2 regions of the Shinella sp. 1A1 genome follow, and region 2 is predicted to be linked to the other one. Evidence: riboswitches for the same ligand, from Rfam matches in the RefSeq annotation. Region 2 holds a riboswitch; the other holds the start of a gene.
What was found. Region 2 has a riboswitch for thiamine pyrophosphate ahead of thiC (phosphomethylpyrimidine synthase ThiC). Riboswitches for the same ligand answer to the same signal wherever they lie in the genome.

Region 1 (7,509 bases), 460 kb from region 2:
GATAGCCGCCCGGCAGCGCAAAAGCGTTGATGGCCGGGGAGTTGAGGATGGTGATGCGGTAGGACTGGTTCGGGTTTTCCGAAACGGCCGTCAGCGCGCCGGTAATGCGAGCGACGAGGCGCTCGGTCTTGGCGTCCTTGTATTCGCCGCCGTAGCTTGCCACGATGCGCGGGTGCTCGCGGGCGCCCATCTGGGCGCGCGGATCGTTCTTCTGCACCTCTTCGACGATCTGCGGATTGGAAGAGGGCGAGATCGTCGGCTCATAACTCTGCTCGATGAGCGACTGGCAGCCCGAAAGCAGCGTGCCCGCGAGCAGCAGGGCCGCGACGGGTCTCACGACCCCGCGCCCGGATACCATTGCAGCTCCCTGCGTCGCTTTCGCCATGTCTCTTGCCCAAGCCCCTGAATGGGTTCGCGCCCGTACCACAGCCTTCGGCCGCGGCGCGAGCGCGCATCGCCTTCGAACGGATGAGATAGACGCGCCATACCCGGCCGGCAACTCCCGATTCGACAAACGGTTTTCCTGTGGCTCCGGTGACACAGGGGGGCGACCAAATTGTGGCGTCCGCCCCGGTCAAATCGCCCCGCCCCGCGCTAAAGGCCGGAACGGCCGAGGAATTTTGCAACGGGAGGTGGATCGAGGCGTGCAAGAAAATCCGCCGCCGGCGCATCGAGGAGGATCGAGCCGGCCTCCAGGAACACCACCCGCTCGGCAAGGCGGCTGATATCCTCGGGCTGGTGGGTGATGAAGAGGAGCGTGCTCTTCGTCTCGGCATGTAGCTCGGCGATCAGCCGCGCCATGTCCGCCCGCATGGCCGGATCGAGCGCGGCGAAGGGCTCGTCGAGCAGCAGGATCGGCCGGCGGCGCACCAGCGCGCGGGCGAGCGCCACGCGCTGCCGCTCGCCGCCGGAAAGCGAGCCCGGCAGGCGCTTCTCGTAGCCGGCAAGGCCGACGCGGGCGAGCGCGGCAGCGACCGCCTCGCGGCCCGCCGCATCCAGCCTCAGGCCCGGATCGATGCCGAGGCCGATATTGTCGGCGGCGGAAAGGTGGGCGAAGAGGTTGTTGTCCTGGAAGACGATGGAGACCGGCCGCTCCGCCGGATCGTGGCCGGCCATGTCCTCGCCGAACAACCTCACGCTGCCGCTTGCCGGCTTCTCGAAACCGGCGATGACGTTGAAGAGCGTCGACTTGCCGGCGCCCGAAGGACCAGCGACGGCGACGGCAGCTCCCGCCGGAATGGCGCAATTGAACGTCAGGCGTTTTTCCGCGAAGCGCACGGTGACATCGGCAAGGGAAATGGCGGGATCAGGCATCGGAGCCGGGTCTTTCGGTTTGGCGCTCAGCGGCGGTCGAGGGCAGCGTCAGCAGCAGGCATAGCATGCCGAGGATCAGCGCGATGCCGGCAGCATCGGCCGTGCGGTAGCTCGCCATGCGGGAATAGAGCAGCCAGGGCAGCGTGACGAAGCCCTCCGCACCGAAGATGGCGACCGCGCCGAGATCGCCGAGCGACAGCGCCATGGCGAAGGCGAAAGCGGTGAGGAAGGGTTTCTTCAGCGCCGGCCAGTCGATGCGCAGGAAACGCCGCCAGCCGGTGACACCGAGGCTGAGCGCAAGGCGCGCGGTGCGGGAGAGGTGCGTGCGATAGGCGGGCTCCAGCACGCGGATGACGAAGGGCAGCGCCATCAGCGCGTTGAGCACGGTGACGACGAAGGGCGCGAAGCGGCCCGTCTCGCCGAAGGTGCGCAGCATCAGGAACCAGCCGGTGGCGACGACGACCGGCGGCACGAGCAGGATCAGCGAGCCGACCGCCGGCAGCGCGCGGCCCGTCAGCCGCGTGGCGCCGCCGCCTTCACCGCTTTCGGCAAGGCGTGGCACCAGCACGACGGGAAGGGCGACGGCAAGGCTGAGGGCGGCGGAGGCGAGCGAGATGGCAAGGCTGGTGGCGAGCGCGCGGTGGAGCTGCGCATCGGCAGCCAGCCTGACGAAATCGGCGGCAAGGCCCGAGACGAGAATGGCGGCGAGCGGGGCGGCGGTGAAGAGCGTAAAGAGGAGGATGACGAGGCCATCCGGGACGCGCCACCGGCGGCCGTCGAAGCGGCGGATGGCGCGGCCAGCGGTCATGCCCTCCTCCGGCGGGCGGCCGAAGAGCGAGATGAGCCAGAGCAGCGCCGCCGTCACCGCGATCTGCAGGAAGGCGAGCAGCACGGCGCGCTCAGGATCGAAATCGAAGCGCAGCGCCTGGTAGATCGCGACCTCGATGGTCGTGGCCGCCGGCCCGCCGCCGAGGGTGAGCACGATGGTGAAGCTCGTCGCGCAGAGCATGAAGACGAGGCCGGCGATGCCGGGCAGCACGCGGCGGATGACCGGCCATTCGATGAGCCGGAAGACCGCGCCGGAGCCCATGCCGAGATTGGCCGAGGACAACCAGTATTCCGGCGGGATGCGGTCGAGCGCGGCGAGCATGAAGCGTGCGGCGAGCGGCAGGTTGAAAAAGACATGGGCGATGAGGATGCCGGCGAGCCCGTAGACGCTGACCGGGCTTTCGAGGCCGGCAAGGCGCAGGAGATCGTTGACGACGCCCTGCCGCCCCCAGATTCCGACCACGCCGAGCGCGGCGACCAGCGCCGGCAGGCCGAGCGGCACGACGGAGAGGCGGACGATCCAGACGCGGCCGGGAAAGGTCCGCTGCCGGGCAAGCGCCCGGGCGACAGGGATGGCGAAGAGGACGGAGAGCAGCGTGGAAAGCGCCGCCTGCATCAGCGTGAACCGGGCGACGCGGCCGATATAGGCGTCGAGCAGCGGTGCGCCGCTGCCGCCGCCCGCATGGGCGAGCAGCACGGCAGTCGCCGCCCCGACGAAGACGAGCACGCCGCCGAGGGCAAGGCCCCCGGCGATGTCCAGCATCCGTCGTTCGGCGCGGGCGAAGATCATCCTATTTCGCGCTCATCGCGCCGAGCCATTCGTCGATCCAGGCCTTGCGGTTCGCCGCGACCTCGTCGGACGGCATCAGGAAGGTCTTTTCCGGCTTCACCAGCGCGTCGAAGGCGGCCGGCAGCGGATCGCGGGTCTTGGCGGCGGGCATCATCCAGTTGGTTTCCGGGATGAGCGACTGGAAATCCGGCCCTGTCATGAAGGTGAGGAACTGGCGGGCGAGGTCCTTGTCATGGGAGGTGCGCGTCAGGCCGGCGACCTCGATCTGGATATAGTGGCCCTCGGAGAAGGCGGCAGCCTTGTAGCGCTCGGTGTTCTCCGCGATCACGTGATAGGCCGGCGAGGTCGTGTAGGAGAGCACCATCGGCGCCTCGCCCTTGGTGAAGAGGCCGTAGGCTTCCGACCAGCCGGGAGTGACGGTCAGCACGCGGTTCTTCAGCTTGGCCCAGGCTTCCGCCGATTTGTCGCCATAGACGGATTTGACCCAGAGCAGCAGGCCGAGGCCGGGCGTCGAGGTGCGCGGGTCCTCGATGACGATCTTCTGCGACGGATCGCCCTCGACCAGCTCCTTGAGGCTTGTCGGCGGGGTCTTCAACGCCTCGGTATCGTAGACGACGGCGAAGTGGCCGTAGTCGTAGGGCAGGAACGTATCGTCGGAGAAGCCGCCCGGAACGGTGAGGCCTTCCGGCTTCAGGCCGTGCGGCTCGAAGAGACCGGTCGCCTTGGCTTCCGAGATCAGGTTGGTGTCGAGACCGAGCACCACGTCGGCCTTGGTGCCCTCGCCCTCCAGCTTGAGGCGGGTCAAAAGCTCGACGCCGTCGGCGACGCCGACCCATTCGACCTTGCAGCCGCAGGTCTTCTCGAAGGTCTCCTTGACCTTCGGCCCCGGGCCCCATTCGGCAACGAAGCTCTCATAGGTGTAGACGGTCAGCGTCTTTTCCTGTGCGAAGGCGGGAAAGGCGAGGGTTGCGGCGAGCACCGCGATGGAAGAAAGAAATGCCGCGCGCATCAGCGCCTCCTTGTCGGGTCACAAACGGGAATAGGGCGCTGGATTGAGCCGTCTAATCCCTCCGCCGGTACGAGCCGGATCAGGTTCTTCGGGTTGGCAGACGCCTCTCAGCCGGCAGGTCGAGACCCGCGAGCACCCCGTTAGAGCGGAAAAAGGCATAATCCCGCGCGCCCCGGCGCGCAAGGGGTGGAGGCGGAAACCGTGTGACGGAAGACGGCCCTGCATGGGGCTGCCCCTCACCCTAACCCTCTCCCCGCAAGCGGGGAGAGGGGACGTGCCCCACGAACGGTTGCTGATTGGGGAAAACGGCGCGGCATATCCCTTCGCCCCGCAGCCAAGGAGAAGGTGGCCGGCAGGCCGGATGAGTGGCGAGCGCTCCCGCGATTACCCAACCCTTTTGAGAGTTATCAGCCGCCCGCAGCAGCCGTCCCGAGCGCCTTCTCGATGGCCGGATAGAGCCCGCCCTTCAGGCTCTTTTCGTCGAACGGACCGACCCGCTTGTAGAGGATCGTCCCATCCGGCCCGACGAGATAGGATTCCGGGATACCGTAGACGCCCCAGTCGATCGCCATCTTGCCGACGGGATCGAGACCGATGGCCGAGAAGGGATTGCCGAGCTCGCCGAGGAAGCGCAGCGCATTCTCGCTGCCGTCCTTGTAGTTGACGCCGACGACGGTGATGCGCGGGTCCTTCGACAATGCCAGGATGACCGGATGCTCCTGCCGGCACGGCACGCACCAGGAGGCCCAGAAATTGACGAGCGTCAGCTTGCCCTTACCCGTCTGCGCCGTCAGTGCCGGAACGGGCGTGCCGTCCTTCGTGGCGCCGGCGAGCGGTTCGAGATCGCGGAACGGCGCCTTGGTGCCGATCAGCGCGGAGGGGATTTCCGAGATGTCGCGGCCGGAATTGAGCTGCGTCCAGAAGATCAGCGCCAGACCGAGGAAGATTGCCAGCGGCAGCGCGGCGAGGATCAGGCGCGTGCGCTTGCCCGCGCCCTCGGCATTACCTTCGCTCTCGCTCATGGATTGCCCTCGCTGCGCGCCGAACGGCGGCGGATGCCGGCGGCTTCGAGCTGCTCGATCTCGCGGCGGCGGCCGCGATGGTCCAGCCAGACCCAGGCGATGAGGCCGAGCGTGACGGCGAAGGCGGCGATATAGGACACCGCGACATAGAAGGTATGGCTCATGCGGCGCCTCCCGCGCGGCCGGCGGCGCGGGCTGCATGGCGGCGCAGCACCGCGATGCGGCGGCGCAGAATCTCGTTGCGCATGGCGAGGATATGCAGCGTGAAGAACAGCATGGTGAAGGCGACGGCCATGATGAGGAGCGGCCAGAGGAATTCCGGGTCGATGGTCGGCCCGCCCATGCGGATGACGCTCGCCGGCTGGTGCAGCGTGTTCCACCACTCGACCGAGAACTTGATGATCGGGATGTTGACGAAGCCGACGAGGATCAGCACGGCGCTGACCTTGGCGGCGCGCGTCGGATCGTCCATGGCGCGGCCGAGCGCGATGAGGCCGAGATACATCAGGAAGAGCACGAAGACGGAGGTGAGCCGCGCGTCCCACACCCACCATGTGCCCCACATGGGCTTGCCCCAGAGCGAGCCGGTGATGAGCGCGACGAGCGTGAAACAAGCGCCGATGGGTGCGGCGGCCTTGGCCGAGACATCGGCGAGCGGATGGCGCCAGACGAGCGTGCCGAGCGCCGAGAGCGCCATGACCGAATAGCACATCATGGAAAGCCAGGCGGCCGGCACATGCACATACATGATGCGCACCGTCTCTCCCTGCTGGTAATCGCCCGTCGTGGTGAAGGAGAGGTAGAGCCCCGCCGCGAAGAGACAGAGCGTCAGCCCGGCAAGCCAGGGCCAGACGATAGCGACCAACGCCAGGAACCGCGTCGGGTTGGCGAGGTCGCTGAATTTGCGGATGGCAAGGCTCGGTTCGTTCATGATGGTTCTTTAACGCGGAAGCACCCGGTCTTCAATTGATCTGCCGCAATCACTTTCTCGTCAGTCGCTCGAAAGACGAAGGGCCGCAGCCGCGGCGACCGGGCCGATGACGGCGAAGGCGAGGTTGAGCGCGACGAGGATGAGGAAGGGCGGCAGGAAGGGCGCCGGTTCCTGGATCGCCGCATAGACCGCGCTCACCCCGAAGATCAGCACCGGAATGGCGAGCGGCAGCACGAGGATGGAGACGAGCAGCCCGCCGCGCGGCAGCGCCACCGCCACCGCCGCGCCCGCCGCGCCGATGAAGGTGATGGCCGGCGTGCCGGCCAGCAGCGTCAGCGTCGTCGCGCCGATGGCGGTCTCGTCCATGTTCATGAAGAGGCCGAGCAGCGGCGAGGCGATGACGAGCGGCAGGCCGGTCGCGAGCCAATGGGCGAGGCACTTGACGAAGACCGTCAGCACCAGCGGCGTCTCCTGCATCAGCAGAAGGTCGAGCGAACCGTCCTCGCGCTCGGCCTGGAACAGCCGGTCGAGGCCGAGGAGGGAAGCGAGCAGCGCACCGATCCACAGGATCGCGGGACCGATGCGGGCGAGGAGATTGAGGTCCGGCCCGACGCCGAAGGGGATGACAGCGACGACCGTCATGAAGAAGAGGACGCCGACCAGGGCGCCGCCGCCGGCGCGCACGGAGAGCTTGAGGTCGCGGAGAAGGAGGGCGATCATGCTGCGCTCCGCAGGCTTCGAGGGCTTGGCTCACCCCCCTCTGCCCTGCCGGGCATCTCCCCCACAGGGGGGGAGATTGGCAAGAGGCGCAAGCCCAGCTCAAACAGAAACGTCAAAGAGGAAGCAAAGCATTGCCCCACCCAATCTCCCCCCTTGTGGGGGAGATGCCCGGCAGGGCAGAGGGGGGTAGCCACGGACACGCCCATCACCACACATCCTCCATGATCCCGGCAAACCCCTTCATCCGCAATTCCTTCACCCCCTCCAGCCCCAGCGGCTGGTGCGTCGCGGCAATCGCGATGCCGCCACTTGCAAGGTGGGCGGTGACGAGACCGGCGAACATCGTCTCGGCTGCCGCATCGAGTGCCGCCGTCGGCTCGTCGAGGATCCAGACCGGCCGCCACGAGACGAGCAGCTTCGCCATCGCCATGCGGCGCTGCTGGCCGGCGGAGAGATAGCCGAAGGGAAGATGCGCGATGCCGCCGAGGCCGACGGCCTCGACTGCCTCCATGACCGGCACGCCCGCCCCGCCGGCAAAATCGCCGAAGAAGGATTTCCAGAAGGACAGGTTCTCCTCGACGGTGAGCTCTCGCTTCATCGCGTTGCGGTGGCCGAGATAGTGCGCGGCCTCACCGATCTGGCCGACCGGTTGCGCTGCAGCAAGGAATTTCGCGGCTCCCGCATGCGCCGGCAGGAGACCCGCCAGAACCCGCAGCAGCGTCGACTTGCCGGAGCCGTTCGGCCCCTTGACGACGAGGGCTTCGCCGCTGGCGATTTCAAAGGAAATATCTTGGAAAATCAGGTCTTCGCCGCGCTTGGCGCTCAATCCCTCGGCGACGAGCCGCATGGCTTTTCACTTTCCCTTTACGACCTTGGTCGCAACGCAAAAAAATTG
Region 2 (7,509 bases):
GCGGCGATGGCCGCCTCGTCCAGCCATTCCCAGCCGCTCGTCCGCCCGGCGAAGCGTTCGAGCTCGCCGGCATCGCGGCCGGCGGCAACGACCAGCGTGCCCTTGCGATGCACATGGCCGGGCAGCGCGGCTTCCCACCAGTCGGCGGCAAGGCGGCCGAGCGCCAGCACCTCTTCCTCGGCGCTTTCCCGCTCGCACCAGGGCGCGAGCATGCCGCCGGCAAAGCCGGAGGCGCCGAGGCCCGCCCTTTCCCGGCTTTCCGAAATGGTGACGTCGAAGCCGTGGCGGTAGAGCTGCCAGGCGGTGGCAAGGCCGGCGACGCCGGCGCCCTTGACGAGGATGCGCATGGTCATTCTCCCGAAAGCGGCATGTAGAGGTCGCCGCCCTCGCGGAATTTCGCGGCCATGGCCTCCAGTCCCTCCTTCTGCGCCTCGGCGCGGATATCGTGCGAGATGCGCATGGAGCAGAATTTCGGACCGCACATGGAGCAGAAATGCGCGACCTTGTGCGCCTCCTTGGGCAGCGTCTCGTCATGGAAGGCGCGGGCCGTCTCCGGGTCGAGCGAGAGGTTGAACTGGTCCTCCCAGCGGAACTCGAAGCGGGCGCGCGACAACGCGTCGTCGCGGATCTTCGCGGCTGGATGGCCCTTGGCGAGGTCGGCGGCATGGGCGGCGATCTTGTAGGTGATGACGCCGACCTTCACGTCGTCGCGGTCGGGCAAGCCGAGATGCTCCTTGGGCGTGACGTAGCAGAGCATGGCCGTGCCGAACCAGCCGATCATCGCCGCGCCGATGCCCGAGGTGATGTGGTCGTAGCCGGGGGCGATGTCCGTCGTCAGTGGGCCGAGCGTGTAGAACGGGGCCTCGCCGCAGGTTGCAAGCTGCTTGTCCATGTTCTCCTTGATCTTGTGCATCGGCACATGGCCGGGGCCCTCGATCATGACCTGGCAGTCCTTTTTCCAGGCGATCTGCGTCAATTCGCCGAGCGTTTCCAGTTCGGCGAACTGCGCGGCGTCGTTGGCGTCGGCGATCGAGCCGGGGCGCAGGCCGTCGCCGAGCGAGAAGGTGACGTCATAGGCGCGGGCGATGTCGCAGATTTCCTCGAAATGTTCGTAGAGGAAGCTCTCCCTGTGGTGATGCAGACACCACTTGGCCATGATCGAGCCGCCGCGCGAGACGATGCCGGTGACGCGGTTCACCGTGAGCGGGATGTAGTGCAGCCGCACGCCGGCATGGATGGTGAAATAGTCGACGCCCTGCTCGGCCTGCTCGATCAGCGTGTCGCGGTAGACCTCCCAGGTCAGGTCCTCGGCGATGCCGTTCACCTTCTCCAGCGCCTGGTAGAGCGGCACGGTGCCGATGGGGACCGGCGAATTGCGGATGATCCATTCACGGATATTGTGGATGTTTCGGCCGGTCGAAAGGTCCATGACCGTATCGGCGCCCCAGCGGATCGCCCAGACCATCTTCTCGACCTCTTCCGCCATGGAAGAGGTGACGGCGGAATTGCCGATATTGGCGTTGATCTTCACGAGGAAGTTCCGGCCGATGATCATCGGTTCGGCTTCCGGGTGGTTGATGTTGGCGGGGATGACGGCCCGGCCGCTCGCCACTTCCTGCCGGACGAATTCCGGCGTCACGAAATCGGGGATATGCGCGCCGAAGCTTTCGCCGTCGCGGGCAAGCGCCTCCTTTACCGCCTTGCGGCCGAGATTCTCGCGGATGGCGATGAACTCCATCTCGGGCGTGACGATGCCGGCGCGGGCATAGGCGAGCTGCGTCACCGCCTTGCCGTCCGTCGCGCGGCGCGGGCGGCTCAGCACCGGGAATTCCGGCGTCAGGCGCTCGCCGGTGGCAAAGCCGTTGTCCTCGGGGCGGACGTGGCGGCCGTCATAGGCCTGCGTATCGCCGCGGGCGACGACCCAGCCTTCGCGGAGGCGCGGCAGGCCGCCCTCGATGGAAACGACATGGGCGGGATCGGTATAGGGGCCGGAGGCGTCGTAGATGACGACCGGCGGTTCGCCGGAGGTCGGGTGCAGGGCGATCTCGCGCATCGGCACGCGGATGTCCGGGTGCAGTTCGCCGGGAATGTGGATTTTCCGCGAGGCGGGAAGGGCGCCCGTCGTGACGGTGGGGGTGAGCTTTTGAGCGGCAATATTCATCGTGAGGCTCCAAGTTTTCGTTTGGAGACCCAGTCCTAGAGCCGGAATGATGGAAGGACGCGGGAGACGGAATCCGGGTTTCGGATAGCCTGCCACAGCGCTTGCACCGTCCCTACGCCAGTATGAACTGGATCAGGTTCAACGGGTCACTGCGCTGCGAATGCCAGCAGTATCTCAGCCCCTTGTCGGGACCCCCCTGGTGAATGTCCCAAGCAAAGACGCTGGGAGGCGATTTGTCAACGGAGAAAAATAAGTAAGTAATTACTTACTTTTTGGCCTGCGGGCAAAAAGAAAACGGCGGAGCATTGCTCCGCCGTTCCTCTTGAAATCGCTTGCGAAAACTATTCGCGCTCGCCGGTGAAATTCAGCAGGAGCTGGAAGATGTTGACGAAGTTGAGGTAGAGCGACAGCGCGCCGAACACGGCCATCTTCTGCTGCGACTCGTGGCCGATATTTTCCGCATACTGCTCCTTGATGTTCTGCGTGTCCCAGGCGGTGAGGCCGACGAAGACGAGGATGCCGATCACCGAGACGGCGAACTGCAGGGCGCTGGAGCCGAGGAAGATGTTGACGATGGAGGCGATGATCACGCCGATGAGGCCCATCATCAGGAACGAGCCGAACTTCGAGAGGTCGCGCTTCGTCACGTAGCCGTAGAGGCTGGTGGCGCCGAACATGGTGGCGGCGATGAAGAAGGTGCGGGCGATGCTCATGCCGGTGAAGACGAGGAACACCGAGGCGAGCGACAGGCCCATGACGGCGCAGAAGGCCCAGAAGGTCATCTGCGCGGCGCTGGCCGACATGGTCTGGATCTTGAACGAGAAGAACAGGACGAAGGCGAGCGGCGCCAGCATCACCACCCATTTCAGCGGCGAGGAGAAGATCGGCACATAGAGCGCCGGCGTCGAGCCGACGACGAAGGCGATGAGGCCGGTGATGACGAGGCCGGCGCCCATGTAGTTGTAGACGCGCAACATGTGCTGGCGCAGGCCCTCGTCGAAGAGGGCGGCGGACTGTGCCTGCGCGCCGTAGCCGAAACGCTGTTGTACGGGTTCCATCGAAAATCTCCTTCGGTCTGGAAGCGGTTGATCAGTAGAGCGTGCGGGAAAGGTCCCGCGCGGTGTCCGCCAGGTCGTCGGCCTTGCGGCTTTCCGACACCAGCGCATAGGCGGCGTCGCCGATCTGCCAATAGGCGGCCCGGGCGTTGTCGGCATGGAAGAGCAGGACGTGCTGCACGGCAAAGGAGCCGGGGCGCACGGCGAAGAGCGACAGGCGCTCTCCCTTCGCCGGCTCCAGCACCAGCTCGACGCTTGGGCCGTAGGCGGAGGGGAAGACCTGCGTGTCGATGACGGTCCAGCCCTTCGGCAGGTCCGGCAGCACGATGGCCGTCGCCGAGCGGATCTCCGCCGGGTCGAAGGTCTCGATTTCCGGCTGCGAGGTCATGCTGTCGCGCAGCAGCGTCGTCCGGTGCGCGCGCACGGCCTCCTCGACGAAGGCGGGCGGCGGCGTGGAGGCGACGACCTGCGTCGCGCCGAAGGGCCCGAGCGCCGCATGGGCGACCCAGCCCGCCGCGATGAAGAGCGCGATGGCGGCGGCGCGGCGGAAGACGGAGAAGACGCGGCGATGCGACAGCGCCCGTTCCAGAAGCCGCGCGGCCTCGCGGGTTTCCTGCCGTGTCACCGTGCGATGGTCGGCGAGCGCGAGGCGCAGTTCGTCGCGCACGCGCAGGTCCTTCATGATCTGCGCGGCCACTTCCGGCCGTTCGGAGAGATAGGCCTCGACCTCGATGCGCCGGCCGACGGCGAGCTGGTCGTCGACATAGGCGTTGAGGTCGGTTTCGAGGATGGGGTCATTGCTTGTCATCGCCGGTGCCTCCGACAATCCTGAGATGGGTGACGGGTGCGGCACTGCCGCCCTGTTCGAAGCTGCGCAGCCGCTGGCGGGCGCGGGCGACGCGCGACATCAGCGTGCCGACCGGAATGCCGAGCGTATCGGCGGCCTCCTGATAGGAAAGCTCCTCGATGGCGACGAGATGCAGCGCCGCGCGCTGCTCCTCCGGCAGGCCGAAGAAGGCGTTGCGCAGCTGGGTGAGCCGCACCGAATGATCCTGGTTGGCCGGCGCGGAGGTCTCCGCGATCTCGGCCGCCGCATCGTTGCGACGCTCCTGCGAGCGGCGCTGGCGCAGGCGGTCGATATGGGCATTGTGCAGGATCGACATCAGCCAGTTGCGGACATTCGCGCCGGTGCGGAAGGTCGACTGCCGCTCATAGGCTTTCACCAGCGCGTCGTGCACGAGGTCTTCCGCCTCGTCCGGATTGCGGACGAGCGACAGGGCGTAGCGCCTCAGCGCCGCAAGCTGTCCGATCACGTTGAAGCCGGGTGTCTTTCCGTTCATGCCCCAATATACGAGCGCCGGGCGACGCTCATTCCATCGCCTTGCGAAAAAAGTTCAAAGCCAGTGCAGCACGACGGCGGCAAGCGCGATGTAGCGGCCGAACTTGGCGAGCGAGACGACGAGGAGGAAGCGGCCGAAGGGCTCGCGCATGATGCCGGCCGCGACCGTCAGCGGATCGCCGATGACGGGCATCCAGCTGAGTAGCAGGCTCCACCAGCCATAGCGGCGATACCAGTTTCCGGCACGCTCCAGCGATTTCGTGGAGACGGGAAACCAGCGGGCATCGCGGAAGCGCTCGATGCCAAGGCCGAGCAGCCAGTTGATCACCGAGCCCAGCACGTTGCCGATGCCGGCGACGAGGATGAGCAGGGCGGGCGTGTAGCTCTTCGAGGCCAGCAGGCCGGCCAGCACCGCCTCCGACTGGGCGGGCAGGATGGTGGCGGCGATCAGGGCGGCGAGGAAGAGGCCGCCATAGGCGGCAAGCGCGCTCATCTTTGGCCGGCGGCCGGGCCGCTCCGCTGTTCCTTGCTGTCCATGCCGCCTCCGCATCGGTTCGGCAGCTTCCGTAAACGGTGCCGACCGATGGAGGAAGGGAAGGATGGTCTTTTGCGGGCGCCAGCGGCAATCGGTAGCGGCAAAGAAGCTCTGCCGCACGCGATACTGGAGGCCCTGTCCGCACTATCGTTGAAGCGGCCGCGAGGATCGGCGGCGGCCCGCCTGGTTCGGGCCGCCGACGCGATCGGCGCCGTGGAGGAACGGCGGCCGGCTTCAGCCGGTCAGCAGAGCGCCGACCGGTTCATCAGCATGATGTCGTTCGTGGTCAGCGTCATGCGGGACGGTTCGTCGATCTCGTCCAGCACGGCCCGCAATGCCTTGTCCAGACAGAACTCGACGATTTCGGCATCCAGTGTCTTCGCCGATTCCAGCGCGAAGGCGACAAGACGCGCCAGCGCCATCAGTTCGTTGCCCCGGTCTTCGACCTCGTTCGTTTCGATTCTCATGTCTTGCGCCCCCGCAATTTCTCAAGCCCTGCACAAAGTATAGGCGTGACGCGCCCTTTTCGCGCGTGACTCAGGCGTGACACACGCGGAATGGGAAATTGCACGTTCTACTGCGTTTTGGGTTGATGGGCGGCGGTGCGCCAGAGCGAGGTGGCCCGGAACGTCCAGCCCGCGCGTTTTGCAGGGCTTTGCGGCTGGAAATCGTGAAGGGCCTGCAGCAGGGCGAGGGCGTCCTCGCGTTTCCGGTTTACCGTTTCTACATGGAAAAGTTGCAGGAAATCCTTGCGGAACGCGGTCAGTCCGGCTCTTTCCACGATCGCCGCCCAGGTCCGTTTCTTGTAGAAGAGAGCGGATGCGGCTGCGCGCAGGCTTGATATGTGAGCCTTATCAATGGCCTGGATATCGCCGAGGCGATCCAGCGTCGCATCGACATTGACCATGGGTAGCGAAAGGGCGGGATAGCCGAGTTCGGCCGGGCCGTGCAGCAGGGCGACATCCGCGTCGTCGACGCGCCGGCCGCTGGCATAGTCCTCGTAGATGCGGCCGATGCCGATCATGCCGAAGCTGTCGCATTCGGCCGCGCGGAGCGCGCCCATGCTCGCCGCGCCGAAGACGGCGACGCCCGTCTCCAGCGCGTGGAGGATTTCCTTGTGCCAGACGGGGGCGACATGTTCGAAATTGCCGTCGATCAGGCCGATGGCGGTGGCCCCGGCCCTAGTCGCCGCGAGCACGTCGCCATGGGCCGCGGGCGGGCGAACCTCGATGCCGTGGCCGCAAAGCGTGGCGACCTCCGGCAGGCTGGGGCCGACGAAGATGATCTTCATGGCATTGCGAACAGCATGCGCGAGAGGGCGCGCGGGCCGACGGCATGCCGGCGCGCGCCTTCCGGATTCTCAAGCGCCGGCACGATCATCTTGACCACGGAAACGGGCAGCGACGCATCGCCGAGCGGCACCGCCACGACCGGCGCGATGCCACCGGCGGCAAGCTTTTTGAGGCACCACTCAAGCAATCCGGCGGCATCGCCTTCCGGCGCCGGATAGGTTGGGGCGGCGCCGGGCGCTGCCTCGAAAAGGGTGCGGGTTTCCGCCGCGAGCGGGCGGCTGAAGGTCTCGGCGAAGAGATCGTCCCGCGCGCCGCTGATATAGGTGAGGCGCGATTGCGCGACCTCCGTCAGCGCGCGGATGACAGCGCGTGCCGCGACGGGATGGGTGCCGTAGCCGATCGTCACGTCATGGAACAGCGGCTGCCTGCGGGCAAGGATGCCGGCTTCGGCAAGCACCGCCGCATAGGTGGGCACGGCAAGGTCGCTGGTGATGTCGAAGAGGCGAAGGTCCAGCCCCGCTTCCCTAAAGCGCGCGACAAGCGCTTCGGCGACGGGGTCCGCGATATGCGCCGGGTCTATCGCCGCCGCAAGACGCTTTTGCCGGGGAAGCAGACGCCACAAGCGATCGGCATCGCGCTCGATGCGCTCCAGCAGGCCATGCAGGATCGCCTCGGTTTCCGAATTGCCGGAGGCCAGACCGTCCGAGGATTGCCAGAAGCGCGGCGTTTCCTCCGTGCGGTCGAGGATCACCGCCTCGCGCGGCACCCAGATGCGCTCGCCCGTCGCGACGTCGTGTCCTGCCAGCCAGTCGATCACCTCGTCCTCGCCGACGAAGGGCTGGCCGGCCGCTATGAAGATGTCGAGCGGCAGGCACGTTTCCCTCGCCTCAGAGAAGGCGCGGCGGGAGGAGCGGCGTGCGCGCACGAGCGGGTCGCCGGCGACGGCTCGCTCCAGCGCCTCCATGGCGGCGGAGACTTTCGCGTCGATATCCGTGATGCCCTTGCCCTGGTTGATGACGATCGAGCGGGCATTGGGGCTCACCGCATTCCAGACCGGGATGCCGAGGCGGTCGAGCCCCGTCAGGCGGGAAAGCCGGGTAATGCCGAACCGGGGCAGCAGCGCCCCG

Region 1: it holds a riboswitch for thiamine pyrophosphate, as region 2 does, so the genes downstream of both, thiB (thiamine ABC transporter substrate binding subunit) here and thiC (phosphomethylpyrimidine synthase ThiC) in region 2, are expected to answer to the same signal.

The regions. Positions count from the first base shown of each region.
Region 1 is NZ_AP039671.1:3,105,916-3,113,424, forward strand. Features, by position in the region: gene ACZ48C_RS15215 (M48 family metalloprotease) at 1-358, opposite strand, end outside; gene thiQ (thiamine ABC transporter ATP-binding protein) at 595-1,314, opposite strand; gene thiP (thiamine/thiamine pyrophosphate ABC transporter permease) at 1,307-2,905, opposite strand; gene thiB (thiamine ABC transporter substrate binding subunit) at 2,934-3,941, opposite strand; TPP riboswitch at 3,981-4,091, opposite strand; gene ACZ48C_RS15235 (DsbE family thiol:disulfide interchange protein) at 4,349-4,963, opposite strand; gene ccmD (heme exporter protein CcmD) at 4,960-5,127, opposite strand; gene ACZ48C_RS15245 (heme ABC transporter permease) at 5,124-5,894, opposite strand; gene ccmB (heme exporter protein CcmB) at 5,955-6,614, opposite strand; gene ccmA (heme ABC exporter ATP-binding protein CcmA) at 6,820-7,461, opposite strand.
Region 2 is NZ_AP039671.1:2,649,797-2,657,305, reverse strand. Features, by position in the region: gene thiO (glycine oxidase ThiO) at 1-347, opposite strand, end outside; gene thiC (phosphomethylpyrimidine synthase ThiC) at 350-2,161, opposite strand; TPP riboswitch at 2,253-2,369, opposite strand; gene ACZ48C_RS13010 (Bax inhibitor-1/YccA family protein) at 2,503-3,219, opposite strand; gene ACZ48C_RS13005 (anti-sigma factor family protein) at 3,251-4,024, opposite strand; gene ACZ48C_RS13000 (sigma-70 family RNA polymerase sigma factor) at 4,011-4,556, opposite strand; gene ACZ48C_RS12995 (YqaA family protein) at 4,611-5,048, opposite strand; gene ACZ48C_RS12990 (hypothetical protein) at 5,333-5,557, opposite strand; gene ACZ48C_RS12985 (TfuA-like protein) at 5,665-6,381, opposite strand; gene ACZ48C_RS12980 (YcaO-like family protein) at 6,378-7,509, opposite strand, start outside.